Regions from separate parts of the Rahnella sp. CG8 genome, predicted to be linked through region 4. Evidence: predicted binding sites of a transcription regulator. Region 4 holds the regulator's gene; each other region holds the start of a gene.
What was found. The regulator CRP, encoded in region 4, controls carbon source genes, mostly activating them, when cyclic AMP is high. The targets are predictions, from matches to a motif close to ATGTGANNNNNNTCACAT.
Positions count from the first base shown of each region.

Region 1: a site for CRP is predicted at 1,922-1,939, ahead of focA (formate transporter FocA). Genes of this name have one in related genera too.
Region 2: a site for CRP is predicted at 1,769-1,786, ahead of idnO (gluconate 5-dehydrogenase). Genes of this name have one in related genera too.
Region 3: a site for CRP is predicted at 2,306-2,323, ahead of bhsA (multiple stress resistance protein BhsA). Genes of this name have one in related genera too.

Region 1 covers NZ_JABAED010000002.1:147,936-153,212, forward strand. Annotated here, with positions in the region: gene ycaO (30S ribosomal protein S12 methylthiotransferase accessory factor YcaO) at 1-1,506, shown strand, start outside; gene focA (formate transporter FocA) at 2,005-2,862, shown strand; gene pflB (formate C-acetyltransferase) at 2,938-5,220, shown strand.
Region 2 covers NZ_JABAED010000002.1:319,521-324,797, reverse strand. Annotated here, with positions in the region: gene HGO41_RS03380 (MFS transporter) at 1-538, opposite strand, end outside; gene HGO41_RS03375 (LacI family DNA-binding transcriptional regulator) at 714-1,697, opposite strand; gene idnO (gluconate 5-dehydrogenase) at 1,903-2,667, shown strand; gene HGO41_RS03365 (SDR family oxidoreductase) at 2,676-3,419, shown strand; gene HGO41_RS03360 (c-type cytochrome) at 3,481-4,884, opposite strand; gene HGO41_RS03355 (GMC family oxidoreductase) at 4,881-5,277, opposite strand, start outside.
Region 3 covers NZ_JABAED010000007.1:67,755-73,031, reverse strand. Annotated here, with positions in the region: gene HGO41_RS08820 (MFS transporter) at 98-1,312, opposite strand; gene bhsA (multiple stress resistance protein BhsA) at 1,560-1,817, opposite strand; gene bhsA (multiple stress resistance protein BhsA) at 1,969-2,226, opposite strand; gene bhsA (multiple stress resistance protein BhsA) at 2,396-2,653, opposite strand; gene HGO41_RS08800 (hypothetical protein) at 3,070-3,327, opposite strand; gene HGO41_RS08795 (TetR/AcrR family transcriptional regulator) at 3,538-4,197, shown strand; gene HGO41_RS08790 (oxygenase MpaB family protein) at 4,215-5,081, shown strand; gene abgT (p-aminobenzoyl-glutamate transporter) at 5,085-5,277, opposite strand, start outside.
Region 4 covers NZ_JABAED010000008.1:180,611-185,887, forward strand. Annotated here, with positions in the region: gene HGO41_RS10290 (YccS/YhfK family putative transporter) at 1-1,916, opposite strand, end outside; gene crp (cAMP-activated global transcriptional regulator CRP) at 1,978-2,610, opposite strand; gene HGO41_RS10300 (OsmC family protein) at 2,973-3,380, shown strand; gene HGO41_RS10305 (phosphoribulokinase) at 3,384-4,253, opposite strand; gene allS (HTH-type transcriptional activator AllS) at 4,389-5,277, opposite strand, start outside.

The DNA.
Region 1 (5,277 bases), on a different contig from region 4:
GCTGATTTCTATCTGGGCAAAGAAATCGCTAATGGTGATTTCGTTCATTATCCGAATGAGAAGTGGTTCCCGCTTCCGGAAGACGACAGTCTGCCCGCCGGGATCCTGGATGAACGCCTGCACGCATTTTATGATGCCGATAAAGAACTGGTTGCCCGTGATCTGATCGACCTGCAATCAGGCAATCCTGATCGTGGTATCTGCGCTCTGCCATTTACCCGTCAGTCCGATCTGCAAACCGTCTATATTCCGATGAATATCATCGGCAACCTGTACGTTTCCAACGGGATGTCCGCGGGTAACACCGCCAATGAAGCGCGGGTTCAGGGGTTATCAGAAGTCTTCGAGCGTTATGTCAAAAACCGCATCATTGCAGAATCTATCAGCCTGCCTGAAATCCCCTCTGACGTTCTGGCACGCTATCCTGGGGTGGTGGAAGCCATCGCCAAACTGGAAGAAGAAGGTTTCCCTATTCTTTCTTATGACGCCTCGCTGGGCGGCAATTATCCGGTTATTTGCGTGGTTCTGTTCAACCCGGCGAACGGCACCTGTTTCGCGTCCTTTGGTGCACACCCTGATTTTGGCGTCGCACTGGAACGTACCGTGACTGAACTGTTGCAAGGCCGCAGTCTGAAAGACCTGGATGTCTTCACGGCGCCTACTTTTGACGACGAAGAAGTGGCTGAACACGCTAACCTTGAAACCCATTTCATCGACTCAAGCGGTCTGATTTCCTGGGATATGTTCAAACAAGACGCAGACTATCCGTTTGCAGACTGGAGTTTCAGCGGTACCACTGAAGAAGAGTTTGCGACACTGATGGCTATCTTCGATAAAGAAGATGCTGAAGTGTATATCGCCGATTACGAACATCTGGATGTATACGCCTGCCGCATTATCGTTCCGGGCATGTCTGACATTTATCCTGCCGAAGATTTATTGCTGGCGAATAACAGCATGGGCGCGCATCTGCGTGATCAGTTGCTGGCGTTGCCGGGCAGCGATCTGCCAAAAGAAACCTATCTTGAGATGATCACTCAACTCGACGATGAAGGTCTGGATGACTTTACCCGCGTTCGCGAACTGCTGGGGATCGCCAGCGGCAAAGACAACGGCTGGTACACGCTGCGTGTCGGTGAGCTGAAATCTATGCTGGCTCTTGCCGGTGGTGATTTGGATCAGGCGCTGACCTGGGCTGAATGGGCGCATGAGTTCAATTCCTCGGTGTACAGCGATGAGCGCAACAACTATTACCGTTGCCTGCAAACCCTGCTCCAGTTGTCTCTGGAAGAAGATCGCGAGCCAGCCCAGTACTACAATGCTTTTGTAAAAATGTATGGTCAGAAAGCAGTTGAGGATGCTTCGGCGGCCATCAGTGGAGAAGTCCGTTTCCACAGTCTGTTTGCAGTCGACCCTGAGCTGAAAGCCTTGCCAGCCCATCAGGCGCTGCTTGGTGCATACGAAAAGCTGCAAGTCGCCAAACGTCGTCACTGGTCGAAAGCCTGATTCACTGACACTTTGAAGCGATTAAAACCGACGGGATTTCCTGTCGGTTTTTTTGTTTATAAATTCGCTATCAGTTCACTATAAATCCTAAGCTTCTGCTGCTGTATTTGTCCGCAAAAGTTTGACTCGACCATCAAAATGACGTGTAATTCCGCGCGAAATAATACCCGCTTGTCATTTTTGCGAGAAAAATATAGCAATTATTTTATAAGTTAATTGAAAGTGAAATTTATAAAATCAAAATAACGATATTTATTAACACTGAATCCTTTGTATTAACTGAAATCTGAAAATAAACGCTTGCTTTCTCAACTTTATTTGCAAAAATTAAAATCTTTTTATTCGTTTATTTTCAATTAATTACCCATAAAACCACCCCTTTAGCAGTCCATTAAAAACCACCAAAAACCCCCTCATATGATCCACGTCAATTTTTACGTTATACTGCTTTGCTAGTATCTCGTTGCGCAGTGCATAGCCCTGAATAAGAGAGTTAATGTGAAAGCTGACAACCCCTTCGATCTCATTTTACCCGCCGCGACAGCGAAAATTGCTGAAGATGCTGGCGTTTATAAAGCCACCAAACAGCCGTTAAAAACATTCTTTTTAGCCATTACTGCTGGCGTCTTTATTTCTATTGCTTTTGCTTTTTATATCACCGCCACTACAGGCACCGGTACCGTCCCTTATGGCCTTGCAAAACTGGTTGGGGGCATCTGCTTCTCTCTGGGTCTTATGCTGGTTGTCGTATGTGGTGCGGACCTGTTCACGTCCACTGTACTTATCGTCATTGCGAAAGCCAGCGGTCGAATCACCTGGGGGCAATTGGCGTGCAACTGGGTCAATGTCTATATTGGTAACCTGGTCGGCTGCTTATTCTTTGTGGCTCTGATTTGGTTCTCCGGTGAATACATGGTTGATAACGGTTTGTGGGGACTGAACGTTCTGCAAACTGCTGATCATAAAATGCATCACACATTTATCGAAGCCGTATGTCTGGGGATCCTCGCAAATCTGATGGTTTGCCTGGCGGTATGGATGAGTTACTCCGGCCGCAGTCTGATGGATAAAATGTTCGCTATGATTTTACCGGTCGGCATGTTTGTCGCCAGCGGCTTTGAACACAGCATTGCTAACATGTTCATGATCCCTTTAGGCATCGTAGTGAAAAATTTTGCGACACCAGAATTCTGGCAGGCTGTCGGGGCAACACCGGCACAATTCGCAGAGCTGAATATCCCTAACTTTATCATAGACAATCTCATCCCTGTGACCATCGGTAACATCATTGGGGGTGGTTTGCTGGTAGGGTTAACGTACTGGGTCATATATCTTCGCGATGAGAAACACCACTGAAACAATGTGGCAGTCTTGTTACGACAGTTTTACACGTGATTTTTAAAGAAATCCAAATTAGAAGGTAGGTGCAAAATGTCCAAGCTCAATGAAAAATTGACCAACGCATGGCAGGGTTTTAGTGCTGGTGAATGGCAGAATGGCGTAAACGTCCGTGATTTCATTCAGAAGAACTACACACCGTATGAAGGTGATGAGTCCTTCCTGGCTGGCGCTACCCAAGCGACAACCACCCTGTGGGATAAAGTAATGGATGGTATCAAACTGGAGAACCGTACCAAGGCTCCAGTAGATTTCGATACCGACGTTGCCTCTACCATCACTTCGCACGATGCCGGCTACATCAACAAATCATTGGAAACTATCGTTGGTCTGCAGACTGACGCGCCATTGAAACGTGCCCTGATCCCATTCGGCGGCATCAAAATGGTGGAAGGTTCATGTAAAGTTTATGGCCGTGAACTGGATCCGGCACTGAAAAAAGTCTTCACTGATTATCGCAAAACCCACAACCAGGGCGTTTTCGATGTTTACACTAAAGACATCCTGAACTGCCGTAAATCCGGTGTTCTGACCGGTTTGCCAGATGCCTATGGCCGTGGCCGTATCATCGGTGACTACCGTCGCGTTGCACTGTACGGCATCGACTTCCTGATGGCCGACAAATACGCACAATTCCAGTCTCTGCAAGACGATCTGGAAAACGGCGTAAATCTGGAAATGACCATCCAGCTGCGTGAAGAAATCTCAGAACAACACCGTGCTCTGGGTCAGATTAAAGAAATGGCGGCTAAATATGGCTGCGATATCTCTGGTCCTGCGACCAATGCACAAGAAGCGGTACAGTGGACTTACTTCGGCTACCTGGCTGCAGTTAAATCTCAGAACGGCGCTGCAATGTCCTTCGGCCGCGTATCTACCTTCCTTGACGTGTTCATCGAACGTGATATCAAAGCTGGCAAACTGAACGAAGAACAAGCTCAGGAACTGATTGACCACCTGGTCATGAAACTACGTATGGTACGTTTCCTGCGTACACCGGAATATGATGAATTGTTCTCAGGTGACCCAATCTGGGCGACTGAATCCCTGGCAGGTATGGGCGTTGATGGCCGTACTCTGGTCACCAAAAGCAGCTTCCGCTTCCTGAATACCCTGTACACCATGGGGCCTTCACCAGAGCCGAATATGACCATTCTGTGGTCTGAAAAGCTGCCAATGAACTTCAAAAAGTACGCAGCAAAAGTGTCTATCGATACCTCATCTGTACAGTATGAGAACGATGACCTGATGCGTCCTGACTTCAACAACGATGACTATGCTATCGCGTGTTGTGTGAGCCCAATGGTTGTGGGTAAACAAATGCAGTTCTTCGGCGCTCGTGCAAACCTGGCGAAAACCATGTTGTACGCAATCAACGGCGGCGTTGATGAAAAAATGAAAATCCAGGTTGGCCCTAAAGAAGCGCCAATGATGGATGAAGTGCTGACCTATGACAAAGTCATGGATCGCATGGATCACTTCATGGACTGGTTGGCTAAACAGTACGTGACTGCGCTGAACATCATTCACTACATGCATGACAAATACAGCTACGAAGCATCGCTGATGGCTCTGCATGACCGTGACGTTTATCGCACCATGGCATGTGGTATCGCAGGTCTGTCAGTTGCTGCCGACTCCCTGTCCGCTATCAAATATGCAAAAGTGAGCACCATCCGTGACGAAGACGGCCTGGCTGTAGACTTCAAAATTGAAGGCGAATACCCACAGTTCGGTAACAACGATTCTCGTGTAGATGACATCGCTTGTGACCTGGTAGAACGTTTCATGAAGAAAATTCAGAAACTGCGTACCTACCGTGGCGCTGTGGCTACTCAGTCTGTTCTGACCATCACCTCTAACGTGGTTTATGGTAAGAAAACCGGTAACACCCCGGACGGTCGTCGCGCTGGTGCTCCATTTGGTCCAGGTGCTAACCCAATGCACGGTCGTGACCAGAAAGGTGCGGTTGCCTCTCTGACTTCCGTTGCTAAACTGCCGTTTGCTTACGCGAAAGATGGTATTTCTTATACCTTCTCTATCGTTCCAAATGCGCTGGGTAAAGACGATGATGTGCGTAAAGCCAACCTCGCGGGTCTGATGGATGGTTACTTCCACCACGAAGCGTCCATCGAAGGTGGTCAACACCTGAACGTGAACGTGATGAACCGTGAAATGCTGTTAGACGCGATGGAACATCCTGAAAACTATCCTCAGCTGACCATCCGTGTTTCTGGTTACGCAGTGCGTTTCAACTCACTGACTAAAGAACAGCAACAAGACGTTATTACCCGTACTTTCACCAAGTCCCTGTAATAATTCAGCCTTGTAATCTGGTCTGATATAAAAGGCTCCACAACGTGGAGCCTTTGT
Region 2 (5,277 bases), on a different contig from region 4:
CCACGAAAGATAATGCCCCTTCGATGATGAACAACCAGCGCCAGTCGAGCGTATCAAGAATCAAACCGGACAACGGCGCGGTGATCATCCCGCCGAGCGGCGCGAACATCAGCACGTAAGCATTGGCGCGGCCACGTTCTTTATCAGGGAACCAGTTGCTGACCATCGTCAGCACCACCGGCAGCATCCCGCCTTCTGCCACACCCAGCGCAAAGCGCAGGAACAACAGCTGATACTGATTGGTGATAAAGCCGGTCAGGATGGAGATCACCGCCCAGGCAATCAATGAGCAGGCAATGAATTTCCGTCCGCTGCCGTGTACCGCCAGGCTGCCGCCCGGCACCTGCAGGAATAAATAGCCGATAAAGAAGATACCGGCGGCCAGACCGGCCATTGAAGCGGTAATCCCTAACTCCGCGTCCATCCCGCCGGGCATGGCGAAACTAATATTGACCCTGTCCATGAAGGAAATAATGCAAGCGATAAGGATTGGCGTTATTACTCGAAGCCAGCGAGCCTTAGGAATCTTATTATCCATATTCTTTCCTCTGTGTGCCTGTAACCGGTGATGGCTTAATAAAAGCATTTTGAGGAAAGTATTTCGTGACAGGAGTCACGTTGAATTATGTTAAGAAAAGGTGTTACCACTTACGTGATCCTGCACCGGAGTTGGCGTGCAGGACGAAGGGGGAGAAATGGACGGGAAAGGAGGATTAAATGGTGCCGCCGAGGGAAATACGGTAATGCAAATCCACCCTTTCGATCGTCGGCAGGTTCCTGATTTTTTTGAGCAATATCTCTGCCACCACTTTCCCCATCTCAAAGCGCGGGGTGATCACGCTGGCTAATAATGGTGTAGTGGCGAGGCCGATATCCAGCCCGTGGAAACCGGAAATTGCCATATCCTGCGGGACGCGGATCCCCTGTTTGATACATTCTTGTAACACGCCGACGGCAATATCGTCATTGGTACACAAAATAGCGTTGGTCTGCGGATATAACTGACGCGCCATGGCCAGCATGCCCGCACCGATAGATACCGACGACACTTTATTAGGCGTGATATGCACCGGCGTCAGCCCGCGTTCATCCATTGCGCGGCTGTAACCCTGATAACGCTTCTGGTCGCGGGCATCTGACATCGAACCGAAATACACCACATGTTCTTTGCCGCTGGCGAGCAACGTATTCGCCATATCGTAACCGGCCTGCTGGTTATCAAAACCGACGGCAATCCGCCCGTGCGGATCGTCGAGATCCATCACCTGCGCAACAGGAATTTCTGCGGCATTCAGATACTTATCGGCTTTCAGGGTATGCACGGAATCCGTGAGGATCAGCCCGGCAAGCTGATAACCGAGCAGATTAATGATGTGTTCTTCCTCGCGCTCTTTGCTGTAATCGTAATTGACGACCAGCGTCTGAAAGCCCTGCGCGGAAGTGACCGACTCAATGCCCGCCAGTAAGTCGGAGAAAATCTGGTTGTTAAATGACGGCACTAAAATGCCGATACGCGGCGCTTTTGCCGGTCCGCGGGCTTCTTCCAGCGGATATCCCACTTCTTCCATCACCTTCGTGATGCGTTCGCGGGTTTCAGGAGACACCTTTTCCGGCGTGCGCAGAAAACGGCTCACCGTCATCTTCGTGACATCCGCCAGTTGGGCGATGTCCTGTAGTGTCACGCGCTGGTTTCTCATGCGGAGTTTTCCTGATTGGGCCTGCAAATATACCTTGTTATTGAAACAGAAAGCGCCGGAGATTGTTATCAAAATGATGATGATCACACCCGGAGTAACAGGGTTTTTTAACATTCCGTCAGGTGATCTGCATCACAGTTTAGCGCGGGGTAAACCGGTGTAGTGAAGCTAACTTTTTAAATCAGCGTTCAATAAGGCCAACGTCATGACAAATCTCTTCTCACTGGACAATAAAAAGATTCTGATTACCGGCTCGACGCGCGGTCTGGGTTTCCTGCTGGCGAAAGGGCTGGCGCAGCATGGCGCGGAAATTATCGTTAACGGTACACAACAGGAATCCACGCAAAAAGCGGCCGAAGCCCTGCGTGCTGAAGGCTTTATCGCCCATGCCGTCTCATTTGATGTCACCAGCAGTCAGGCGGTGAATCAGGCGATTGATCATATCGAAAGCACCATCGGGCCGATTGATGTGCTGGTAAACAACGCCGGTATTCAGCGTCGTCATAAATTCACCGAGTTTCCGGAAAAAGACTGGGACGACGTGATTGCCGTAAACCAGAAATCTGTGTTCCTGGTATCGCAGGCGGTGGCGCGTTACATGATCCAACGCGAGCGCGGCAAAATCATTAATATCGGTTCGATGCAAAGCGAGCTGGGTCGCGACACCATCACGCCATACGCCGCTTCAAAGGGCGCGGTAAAAATGCTGACCCGTGGCATGTGCGTTGAACTGGCACGCTACAATATTCAGGTGAACGGCATCGCGCCGGGCTATTTCAAAACTGACATGACCCAGGCGCTGGTCGATAACAAAGAGTTCTCCGAATGGCTGTGTAAACGCACGCCGGCTGCACGCTGGGGCAATCCTGAAGAGCTGGTGGGCGGCGCAGTGTACTTATCTTCAAAGGCGTCAGATTTTGTGAATGGTCATCTTTTATTTATCGATGGCGGCATGTTAGCTGCGGTATAGGAGGCTCAATGAACAAAATCGCATTAATCACTGGCGGGGGCAGCGGTATCGGTCTGAGCGCTGCGAAAGCGCTGGAAGCGACTGGATTTACCGTGATTCTGGCCGGACGAAACAAAGAAAAGCTGGAGCGGGCCGTTGCGCTGTTTGCGCCGGGACAGGCGGTGGCGCGCCAGCTGGATGTGACCAGCCCGCAGTCAGTCGCCGCGCTGTTTCAGGATATTCACGAAACCTTCGGACGTCTGGATTTGCTGTTCAATAACGCCGGTAATAACGTGAAAGATGTGCCAATCGAAGAACTGCCGGTGGAGGACTGGCTGTCGGTGATCAATACCAATCTCACCGGCGCGTTTTTATGTACACAAGCGGCGGTAAAACTGATGAAACAGCAATCGCCACAGGGCGGCCGTATCATCAACAACGGGTCGATTTCGGCGCAGTCGCCGCGTCCGAATTCCGCGCCTTACACGGCCAGCAAACATGCCATCACCGGTCTGACCAAATCCACCGCGCTGGATGGCCGGGCGTTTAACATTGCCTGCGGACAGATAGATGTCGGCAACGCCGCGACGGACATGGGCAATAAAGCGCTGGCGGGCAGAATACAGGCGGACGGACATATCGCTGAGGAACCGGTGATCCCGGTGGAGCGCGTCGGTGAGGCGGTGGCGTTTATGGCCGGTTTACCGCTCGACACTAACGTGCTGACCATGACCGTAATGGCGAGCGCCATGCCGCTGGTCGGGCGCGGTTAGTTTTCAGATCCGCATATAAAAAACGGCCCAAACAGGGCCGTTTTGCATTTCAGTGTACGGATTACGCTGCTTTGGTTTTGCGTTTCCGGCCAAGCCAGAAAATCAGCACCAGCAGAACAATTACGCCAGCCACCATCGCCGGTGCCATGAACGGTTGCAGTTTTGCCAGCAATGTCACCGGACCGCCTGCCCGTAACACCGCGACATCCTGCGCGCTGACCTGCACACCGGCGTTGCCGTAGTTTTTCAGCACGTAGTTGGAGATGTCGGCAATTTGCTGGTCGTCTAACTGACCGACATAGGATCCCACGCCGAATTTCGGCATCAGCACGTGATGGTCGCCAACCTGACGATCCACGCCGTACAGAATGGCAGAAATCAGGTTAGAGGCATTGCCCATGCCAGTGGCCGTATTGTTAAACAGCGACGGATAAGCCTGATTTTCGCTGCCTGAGCCATCCGGCTGGTGGCAACTGGCGCAATAGCCGCTGAACAGTGCAGCACCGTTGTCGATAGTTTTATTGGCGTTAAACGGATGTGCGCCGCGTAAACCTTCTTCCACATTCACCGGTTTGCCAAAAGTATCCGCCGCCTGCGTATCACGCGGGTCGCGAACCGGCGTGCTGTTTTTCAGGTAGAAGGCAATCGCGTTCAGATCGCTGTCAGACATGTATTGCAGACTGTTCTGTACCGCTTCCGCCATGCCGCCTGCTGCCTGATTTTTCCCGGCGGTACGGCCGGTTTTCAGGTATTCCACCAGTTGCGCCTGCGACCAGTGGCCGATACCGCTGACCGGATCTGAACTGATATTTGGCGCATACCACGGGCCGACCATGCCGCCTGCCAGCGGTTTATCCGTCACCGATCCCATCATCAGGTTACGGGGGGTATGGCAGGTATCACAGTGACCGGCACCGTTCACCAGATAAGCGCCGCGATTCCATTGCTCACTTTTCGACGGATCCGGCTTAAACGGCGTGCTGTCAAGATACATCATGTTCCAGCCCGCCATCGCAATACGCATGTTGAACGGGAACGGCAGGGCAGTTTCAACATTCGGTTGTTCGACCGGCTTCACACCCTCTTTGAAATAGACATACAGCGCATGCATGTCGGCATCGCTCATATGACTGTAGGAAGTGTAAGGCATGGCCGGATACAGATTGGCGCCATCAGGGCGAACGCCTTCCCGCACCGCGCGGGTGAACTGTGCTTCGGTGTAATTACCGATACCGAACTGTTTCGACGGTGTGATGTTGGTGGTGTAAATCGTGCCCATCGGTGAATGGATTTCATAGCCACCGGCAAACGCTTTACCGCCTTCCGGGGCAGTATGGCAGGCCTGACAGTCGGCGGCTGTCGCCACTTCTTGCCCCTGACGGATCAGTTCAGCCTGATTGTCCGCAGCGAAGGCGAATCCGCTTAGCGATGCGCTCAGCAGGCAGGCGGTGAGAAGTTTCTTCATGCGGCACCTGCCAGTTTTTTCGCCATATCATCGGCGGCTTTCAGGCCGAGTGCGGCCATAGTCAGCGTACTGTTCACCACGCTGGAGGACGGGATCGCGCCGCCGCCCGGCAACCACAGGTTAGCGTGGTCGTGTGCGCGGCATTCGCCGTTGACTACGGAATCTTTCGGATCACTGCCCATGATGGTGCCGCCCATGATGTGGTTGTTGGCGTTCAGGCTGGTGGTGATATTGAATTCTTCAGCCATGAACAGGGAACCGATGTGCTCAAGCTGCTTGTGAGCCGCTTCCGCGCCTTTGCGCACGTAATCCCCGACATCGTAGTGAATATCCGGGCATGGCAAACCGTGTGGATCTTTACGGGTGGTGCTGAGTGTCAGGCGGTTATTTGGA
Region 3 (5,277 bases), on a different contig from region 4:
GAGATAAGTAAGGAGAATTCTTGCGAGATATGCCGAAGAAAAGCACTTCCATGGGGTTAAAAGGCAGGGAGAAATCCCTGCCTTTATCGTTTTCTGATTACGCTCTGTAGTGCCAGAGTAAGATAACAACCCCGGTCAGGCTGGCGAGTGACACACTATAAAGCGCGCCGGTTGCCCCGATGCTATCAGCCAGTAAACCGGCGGCTCCGGTGGCAAAAGCGCTCACCATAACTTGTCCGCGCCAGGCCAGAGCGCTGGCTGTGGCGACCTGCCTGCCCGCAAAATTTTGCAGCACGCCGAAAGTCCCTAATGCAAACACCACATTCGAGGCCAGATGAGCACCGAAAATCAGCATCAGACTGGCCACCGGCCAGGCGGAGAGGGGAGAAAGCAGAAAATATCCGCCCAGAAACAACATCAGGCATAGCAATAACCGTCCGTTGCTGGCGCTGTAACGGCGGAGTTTGTCGGCATTGAGCAATAACGGCCCGCAAAGTTGTCCCAGGCTACGGGAGAACAACAAAGGGAGCGCCAGACCTGTGGCTTCTTCAGGGCGGATTTGTTGCGCCAGTGCGGGCAATAATGCCATCGCGGGTGAACCGACGGCGGCGAGCGCCGGTAGCAGCAAGACGCTTCGTTTCTGTAGCGGTGAGTAATTTTTCCAGCGCAGTGACGCGGGTACGGCGGAATCAGCGGGCGTTGTGTCGGCGCATCTGGCCTGAAATATTTTCCGGGTGATCAGAAGCAAAATGGCAGATGCGGCAAAACTCAGGGCATCAAGCAGCAGAATGCTGAGTGGCGAAACAACATTGAACAACAAAACCCCTGCGCCGGTGCCGAGCATGACCTGCGCCGCGAAGATCAGCGTTTCCATTGCCGTCGCTGCCGGTAACTCATCAACACTCAGCCCGCGTTTGAATAACAATGTGAGCGCCGGATAACTCATCCCGCTGAGCAACGCCTCGGCAGACTGAACAGCCAGCAACGCGGAAATATTGTGTGACAGCAAGCCGTACAGCGGAAATATCAATGCCACCATGCCGAGAATTTCGGTCAGGATCAAAATCTGCAGCGGCGACATTTTTCTGCACAGGCGTTCGCCCCACAGACTTCCGATAAAGCCGGGCAATGTTGCCAGCATATAAGCGAAAGTCAGCGTAGCAGGGGAGGCGTTCCAGCGCAGCAGTTGACCAAAAACCACCACCTGTGTCAGGCCATTACCCAGAGATGATAAAATAAAGGCAAAGCCCAGCAGCCGCAGCCAGCGATGGCTGCGCAGTGCGCGTATGAGCGCAATTAATAACGAATTCATGAAAGAGATTCTCATCAGAAATAACAGAAACCCCGAATTGCCCGCAGGCAACAGGGAGAAGAAAAACTGTCAGTGATGAGAGTTCGTTACATTGGGAAAGAGGGCCTTAAGGAAATAGAAGAGAAAAATGTAGCACAAGGTCAGGCGGGCAGGGAGCATTCAGAGAAATTTTTCATAAAACACAGACACGAAAAAGGCGGCAAATGCCGCCTCTTCTGCTTACTGCTTTTTTACTGCTTACTTCAGCTTATTTATACAGTTCAGCTGTGCCATACAGATGGTTATCACCTGAAGCACCGATGATACGGTAAGAGCTTGCACCGGCTTCGCTGGCTTTAGCATTCAGTTTGTCCTGCAGGCTGCTCAGGCTGTTACCTGATGTTGCGCTGACCACACCAATTGCCTGCTGACCTGCCGGTGCGGACTGAACTTCAGTCGCTGCCAGAGTCGAGAATGAAGCGGTAGCCAGTGCGATTGCAGCAAGAGTCATTGTTACGTTTTTCATGTTATTTTCCTCATTTCGTATTTTTGAGCTTTGCCAGGCGTTGTCATCAACGTTCATTTAATGTGCAAAGCTGTCTTCTGTCCGATACAACATCTAGCTTATTAATCGTTAACTAAATGCTGTTGTACCCTTAAATTGCTTATTCTTGTGCTTATTTATACAGCTCAGCAGTACCGTACAGATGGTTTTCACCTGAAGCGCCGATGATACGGTATGAGCTTGCACCCGCTTCGTTGGCTTTTGCATTCAGTTTGTTCTGCAGGCTTGATAAATCATTGCTTGAAGAAGCACTTACCACACCAATTGCTTGTTGACCTTCTGGTGCAGACTGAACTTCAGTCGCTGCCAGGGTAGAGAATGAGGCGGTAGCAAGCGCAATTGCAGCTAAAGTCATAGTGATATTTTTCATGATGGTCTTCCTTTTTATCTGTTTATCAGCAGGTGATCATTAGGTCCGACTGTTATTTCTTAACAGTTGATAAGTAAATGTTAGACCTGGATCACATTCTGTGCAACTCATTTATTTATTAATCGTTAACTTATTGTGCGGAACAATCTGCTAACGAAATCTTCAGGCCTTATTTATACAGCTCAGCAGTACCGTACAGATGGTTTTCACCAGAAGCACCGATGATGCGGTATGAGCTTGCACCGGCTTCAGTGGCTTTCGCGTTCAGTTTTGACTGCAGTGTACTCAGGTCACCGTTTGAAGAGGCGCTGACAGTACCGATAGTTTGTTCACCCGCAGGTACAGACTGAACCTCAGTCGCCGCCAGGGCAGAGAAAGAAGCGGTAGCAAGTGTGAGTGCTGCGATTGTCATTGCGATAGTTTTCATGATGTTAATTCCTGTTCGTCAATTTTTTATTCGGGGTGCCTTATTCAGGAACCTCAGTTTCGGGTCAACGTTAGTTATTAGTTAACGTTCGATAAGTAAATGATAGGGAGTGTTGAGAGTTTGTGCAAGATGTTTTTTTAATGAACGTTAACTAATCGTGCTGTGATGAATGTCACACTAAACGCGGTTTTTGTTTTCATTTTGTTAAATGAATGTTTTTAAAATGATTCGCGATAAGAATTGAAAATCCTTTATGCATAATTTTGCTGAATGAATCTTTAATGATCGCTAAGTTAATGGTTGGTTCTGGCCAGCGAGGGTGATAAAACATGGGGCGGCCAGGAAAAAGATAAGGCGACATAAGCCGCCTTATCGTGATTCCTGCCCTGACGGTCTGTCATCAGGCTCCGTGGTCATTAGTAATAAACAGAAGCGGGCTGATGACCAGAGGTTGAAGGCGCAGGTGGTTGAGTGGGAGAAGTAGGAATACGGCCCTGTTCGATTTTTTTGTTCGTACAGGTGGCCGGGTTACAGAAGTTACTGTCACCGGTCACATTGACCATCCGCACTTCCTGACTCTGCAAAGGCATCATGATAACCTGCTGTGCGGCAACATTGGCAACCGGTACAGCGGTTAATGCCAGAACTGCAAGAAGGATTTTAAAGTTACTCATGATGTTACGTCCTGAATGTGTTGTCTGCAAAAGGCTTATAAAAGCGTTTTAGTTGTGCAGCTTTGCGGGTTTGAGTGATTTTCTTATCGCTCGATAATTAAATGATAAACTCCGCTGGACTTGTGCGCAACTATTTTTAATAATGATCGTTAAGTTATTTCTATAACTATTTTAATAACCATAATCACAATGGTGATGGAAGGAGGGTGTATGAGCACTGAACAGACGGCTTTGGTCCGGAAAAGTCGCGGTCGCCCAAAACAGTTCGATCGTGGAACTGCTCTGAGCAAGGCCTTGAATTTATTCTGGCGCCATGGTTACGAGGCCACTTCATTAGCCGATTTGGTCGAAGCAACCGGTGCAAAAGCGCCAACTTTGTATGCCGAATTTGGTAACAAAGAAGGGCTTTTCCGCGCAGCCGTTGAACATTATCTGAAAAACTTTTACGAAAAGAGCTCATGTTTACTGAGCAGAACAGATTTGTCCGTTGAGGATACGGTTGGGCGCTATCTGCGTGCCATCGTTGAGCTGTTTACCGACTGCGACACGCCAAGTGGCTGCTTTATGATCAGCGCATCATCCGGGATGTCTTCATCTTCTGCGGATATTGCCGAAATGCTGCGTGCGCGCCACCTTTCGCAGGAACGCACTCTGTTTGAATATTTCGAGAAGAAAAAACAGAGCGGTGATTTGACTGCGGTAACTGACAGCGCGCTGCTGGCGAAATACCTGGCCTGCACCATTCAGGGCTTCTCCGTACAGGCCCGTGACGGCGCAAGTTCTGATGAACTCAACCGGCTGATTGACGTGGTCATGAACCTGTGGCCGGAGCTGACCAAAGCCACGGTTGTCAGCAAAGCCGCACATTAATCACTGAGTTAAGATAATTGTTAAGAAAGAGAATAGAACGTCAGGTGCTGAGTCTTTCGGGCCTGGCGTTAGGCGGTATAGACTTTGAGAATCCGCCGGGTGACCCGGGACTGTTTGGTCCGCAAAGCATCACCTGGCGAATTCACGGAGACTTCTCATCCATGCTTTGTGGCGGTGTCAGTGCCTTATTGCTGCAAATGCTTCATCCGCTGGCGCTTGCCGGTGTCTGGGATCATTCCTCATTTCGTGAAGATATGCTCGGGCGACTTCGTCGCACCAGTCAGTTCATTTCCGGGACGACTTTTGCGCCTGTTAATGACGCCAACGCGTTAATCGAAAAAGTAAAATCCATTCATTTGCGGGTGACCGGTACCGATGCTTACGGCACGCCTTATGCGGCCAGCGATCCGGATTTACTGGTCTGGGTGCACGTAGCCGAAGCGTACAGCTTCCTGCAATCGCATCTGCGTTATCGCAATCCTGCGCTCAGCCTGAGCGATCAGAACCTTTATTATCAGGAGTTTTCCCGTGTGGCGAAAAGCCTGGGGGCGGCAAATGTGCCGGAGAGTGTCGATGCGGTAGAAGCTTATTTGCAGACGATGCGTCCGCAGTTGCGCTGCGATGAACGGACGCTTGAAGTGGTAAGATTATTGCAGAATGCACCCGCGCCGAGCCGTCTGGCCAGGCCGGTGGGCAGCCTGATGATTCAGGCTGGCATTGAATTATTGCCTGAGTGGGCAGCAATCCAACTGGGGATTTCCCTTTCCCCGCCGAAGCGCCGGAGGATTCGTTTCGCCACCCGTTGCATTGCAGGGGTATTGCGCTGGGCGGTGAGAAACGGCTCATGGCACCGGGCCATGCGCCGTATGGGGCGTCTGCACTGACCGTTAAAGATGCGGATAAACGCCCGGACCGATGGGCAGACCCAGCAGATACCAGCCCACCAGCATCAGCAGCCACACCACGAAAAACACAATCGGATACGGCAGCACCAGCGAATAATAGGTGCCGAGTTTCGCTTCTTTGTTGTAGCGCTGCAGGAACCCGAGGAACAGCGGCACAAACGGCGACATCGGCGCG
Region 4 (5,277 bases):
TTGTTCTCGCTGCCCGGCCCGTCGTAGAGCAGTCGTTGCTGACAGCTTTGCAGCGCGATTTCGCAGGTCTGTAAATACTCCGTCGCCAGTTTTTCCGGCAGCATGTAATGCTCGCGGGCGAGGATCGTCATCGCGTTGATATGCTCAACCACAAACTGACTGTGCGTCACCCACAAACGCATATCCGCCAGATAATGTGAGTTAAAACCCGGCTCCTGCATCGCCTGATTTAGCGAAGTGAACAGCTTATTGTGCGCCTGATTGACCTGCATACGGGTGTACGCCAGTTTGGCGGTGTCGGGGCTTTCCTCGAGCAGCAGGCGGATAGCGTCCTGATAGATTTCCAGCGCCTGGTGTGCATTCTGGCGCAGCAAACCGCTTTGCCATTGTGGCCACAGCCAGATAGTGCCACCAAAGGCCAGCGCGCAGCCGATCAGGGTATCGACCAGTCGTGGTACCAGAAAATGCACGCCGTTCATCGCCAGCAATTGCAGGGTATACACTGCAGTCACCGTCATGCCGACCATCGCCAGTCCGTAGTTTTTGCGCAGAACGGTATAGGACAACAGGGTGATCAGCAGCATGCACAGCAGCGTGGTGCCTTCCGGCAGTTCCAGTTTGAGCAAGCCTGAGGCAATCAGCAATCCGGCCAGCGTACCGAGTGCACGGTGCTGGATCCTCACCCGCGTGGCGTTATAACCGTTCTGGCTGACCAACATGATAGTCAGCAAGATCCAGTAGGGTTTGGGCAAATTGAAGAACAGACCCAGACTGCTGCCAATCGCCAGAATAATGCCCAAACGTGCGGCATTACGCAGTGCCACGGATTTGAAGGAAAGATAGCTTTTCAGCGCGGGCCAGAAGGGCAAACGCGGCTGGGTGTTCATCAGGTCACGTTTGTACAACGGCCGCTGTGTGCGTAACAGACGGGCAATGCGGCTGAAATGGTAATAACAAAACTGACCTACCGGATTGTCCGGGTTGCGCGCGGCGATTTTCTCCAGCGCGGTCAGCTCATTGGCCATCGTAAAGCGCCCGGATAAACGGTGATAAAGAATATCGTCGGCAATCACCCGAAGACGGGTGGAAATCACCTGTGCATTTCGGCGGATAACCGCTTCGGCATGGCTTTCCTCCACCAGTTTCTGCACTTCTTCCGGCTGATGCAGGCTCACTGTAATGTGCTCCTGCAAATCGAGCGCTACCTGAAAACGCTGAAACAGCCGTTTATGGTGATGATGATGTCCGTGCTGGGGCAACATGTGTAATTGCTGATAAAGCAGGGCAATCAGGTCGATAACCTGCTGCTGGCGGGTTAGCAGTGGGGGTAACGCGGTTTCGGGATCGGTGTGTTGCGTCAGCAGGCTGTACTTGGCTTCGAAATAATCCGCGAGTTGAAGATAGAGCTGGCTGAGCGTTTCGCGCATCGGTTGTTCTTCCGAAATACGAAACCACGCCCAGTTAAACAATCCGTACCAGGCTGTGCCAGCGGCGAACAACACCGGGGCCTGCCACATCGGGCGCACGCCCACCATACTCAGCGTGAAGATAGTCGCCACCAGCGCACCGGGCAACAGGCGCGCATGCAGCGGGCTGATTTCACCGGTGACGCCGAGCAGTAACGCCAGCGACAGCATGATCAGCGGCAGCGGTATATGCCAGCTTTCGAGCATCAGTTGCAGCAGAAGGCTGCTCACGGCAAAGAGTGAACCGCCAACGAGCAGGCGTTTGAAAAAGCGTTTATGCGGGGTATCCAGACCGGCGATGTTACAACAGGCCGGGCAGAGGGAAAACAGCAGGCCCATTTGCAAATTGCCAAACAGCCAGCAAATGCCAACAGGTAAGCACAACACCAGCGTCTGGCGCAGCGCGTAGTTCACTTCAGGATGGTAAAACAGTCTTCGCCATAGCGTCATGGGTAAAGCTTAGCCCATAAAAAAGGCGCGACAGTGTTTTGCCGCGCCAATTTTTGAGGGATTAACGTGTGCCGTAAACGACAATCGTTTTACCGTGTGCGGAGATCAGGCTTTGATCTTCCAGCATTTTGAGAATGCGTCCGACTGTTTCACGTGAACAACCGACGATTTGGCCAATTTCCTGGCGGGTAATCTTGATTTGCATCCCGTCCGGATGGGTCATTGCATCAGGCTGTTTAGCCAGATTGAGCAAGGTTTGAGCGATACGACCGGTAACGTCAAGGAAGGCAAGGTTGCCGACTTTCTCTGACGTCACTTGCAGACGGTTGGCCATCTGCGCGGAGAGACGCATCAGAATATCCGGGTTAACCTGAATCAGCTGGCGGAATTTTTTATATGAAATTTCAGCCACTTCACAGGCAGTTTTAGCACGTACCCAGGCACTGCGTTCCTGACCTTCTTCGAAGAGTCCCAGCTCACCGATGAAGTCACCTTGGTTAAGGTAGGACAGTATCATTTCCTTGCCTTCTTCATCTTTAATCAGGACAGCAACTGACCCTTTCACGATGTAGTAAAGCGTTTCGGCTTTTTCACCCTGGTGAATCAGCGTACTTTTAGAAGGATACTTATGTATATGACAGTGAGACAGGAACCATTCAAGAGTCGGGTCTGTTTGTGGCTTGCCGAGAACCATTTGCTATTATCCTCTGTTGTTATCGCTGCCCAAAATCACAGGGCTCAGAGTTCCCTGTACGGCACTTCAAATCCAAAGCGCCCTTTCAGCATATAACTCTCCAGAAATGCTGCAAGCGGATGTCGGAGTGCAACAGCCTGTTTATTGCTGTCATCACCGTGGGTTCTGTACTTAAACCGCAAAAACCGTCACCGCAATTTACTGGAAAGTATGTTTCGGCTTTGTTTGTAGCACAGGTTTGAGATGCTGTCTTCTGTTGTCTCGCTTCAGCATGATGGCGATCGGGTTACGTTGCCAGATTTTAGGTGAAAGGGTACTCTGAGAGCAGATTTCGACAAGTTTATTCACCGGGAGAATAGTTCATGCATGCACGTGTCAAATGGGTTGAAGGACTGACATTTTTAGGTGAGTCTGCATCGGGTCATCAGATTTCAATGGATGGAAACGCGGGTGATAAAGCCCCAAGCCCGATGGAAATGTTACTGATGTCCGCAGGGGGGTGTAGTGCAATCGACGTGGTGTCAATTTTGCAAAAAGGTCGTAATGACGTGCGTGATTGTGAAGTGAAGCTGACCTCACAACGCCGCGAAGAAGCGCCGCGTCTGTTCACTCACATCAATCTGCATTTTATCGTCACCGGTAAGGATCTGACCGATAAGATTGTTGAACGCGCAGTCAGCCTGTCTGCCGAAAAATACTGTTCTGTGTCTCTGATGCTGGGGAAAGCGGCCACAATCACCCACAGCTTTGAAGTGATTGCAGCCGAATAAAGTTTACTCGATCTTCTTGCCTTCCATCAGGCGCTGCACCAGCGGCGCCATGATCAGCTCCATCGCCAGCCCCATTTTGCCGCCCGGCACCACCAGTGTTTTGATGTGCGAGATAAACGACCCTTGCAGCATGGCCAGCAGATACGGGAAATCGATGTCATCCAGTCCCTGAAAATGAATCACCACAAAGCTTTCATCCAGTGACGGAATGGCTTTGGCGGCAAACGGGTTCGAGGTGTCGATGGTGGGTACCCGCTGGAAATTGATGTGCGTGCGGGAAAACTGCGGGGTAATGTAATTGATATAGTCATCCATCGAACGCACGACGGAATCCATCACCGCTTCACGGGAATGCCCGCGCTCGCCGGTATCGCGCACCAGTTTCTGGATCCATTCGAGGTTGACGATAGGCACTACGCCGACCAGCAGGTCGACCTGCGCGGCAACGTCAATTTTGTCCGCCACCACACCACCGTGTAACCCTTCGTAAAACAAAATATCCGTCGGTTCCGGCAACGCCTGCCACGGCGTAAAGGTACCCGGCACCTGATTGTAGGGAACGGCTTCGTCATAAGTATGCAGATACTTACGTGAACGGCCAGTGCCTGTTTTACCGTATTCGATAAAGCTTTTTTCCAGCAAACCAAAGTCATTGGCTTCCGGCCCGAAGTAGCTGATATGACGTCCCAGATCGCGCGCCTTGCGTATTGCCGCATCCATTTCAGGACGGGTGAAATGATGAAAACTGTCGCCTTCCAGTTCCGCCGCACGCAAACCAAGCTGCTGAAATATTTTACGAAATGCCACGCTGGTGGTCGTGGTGCCTGCACCGCTCGAACCGGTCACGGCAATAACAGGATGTTTGGCTGACATAATGCGCTGTTCTCCATAAAGGTGATGCAGGCAGGCGAGACGCGGTCTTTTCTGTGGTCGAAGATCTGGCGTCAAGGCTGCGCATAATTAAGCCTATTGTTACCATATTTATTCGCGAAGCCAAAGAGGGCATCACTATTCTAAACCCGCCAGCAACGGTTGGATCAGCGGGTCTTTCTGGTGGAACAGAGAAACAATGTCATGCAGCGCCTTGCCTGTGTACTCCTTTTTCCACGCCAGACTGAGCGGGGAAGGGGCGCGCGGATAGCGGATTTGCCGGGCGATCAGCTCGCCGCTGTCGAGATATGGCTGGCACAGATGGCGCGGCAGAAAACCGATACCCATTCCCTTCAGGTGACAGGCCAGTTTAGTCGCCACATCTGCCACGATGATCTGCCGTTGCCCGGTCAGCAACCAGGCTACCCGCTTGTTCAGATGGCGCGAGGTGTCTTCCACATTGATGGCAATGTACTGACGCAACACCGCTTCTTCCAGCATGCCAGTGATGTGCTGCAGCGGATGAAAGGGTGCATGAACAAAAACCCAGTCCACCTCACCCAGCGGCAGCAGATTCACGGCGTTAGAAAGGGATTCGGTGCCGGTGACGCCAATCGCCAGCTGAAAATCTTCGTACAGCAGCGTATCCCATACCCCCATGTAAATCTGTCGTGTGAAAGTGAACTGCGTGAACGGGTAGCGCTGCGTCAGACAGCTTAATAACGCCGCCAGAGTTTCAGGGCAGTACATCAGATTGTTCACCACCACATTCAGCTGGCGCTCAATGCCGTCGTTAATCTGCTGCAGTTCTGCCGGTACACCCTCCAGCCAGGTTAGCCACTGGCGACATCGTTCAAGCAGATGCTGTCCGGCGGGCGTCAGCGACACCGTACGGGTCGTGCGGTTGAGCAATAACGTCCCGGCACTGTCTTCCAGCATCTTAATTCGATAGCTGATGGTCGCGGGCGTTTTATGCAGCATCTCTGCCGCGCGGGAAAAGCTGCCTGTTTGTGCGACGTGCATAAAG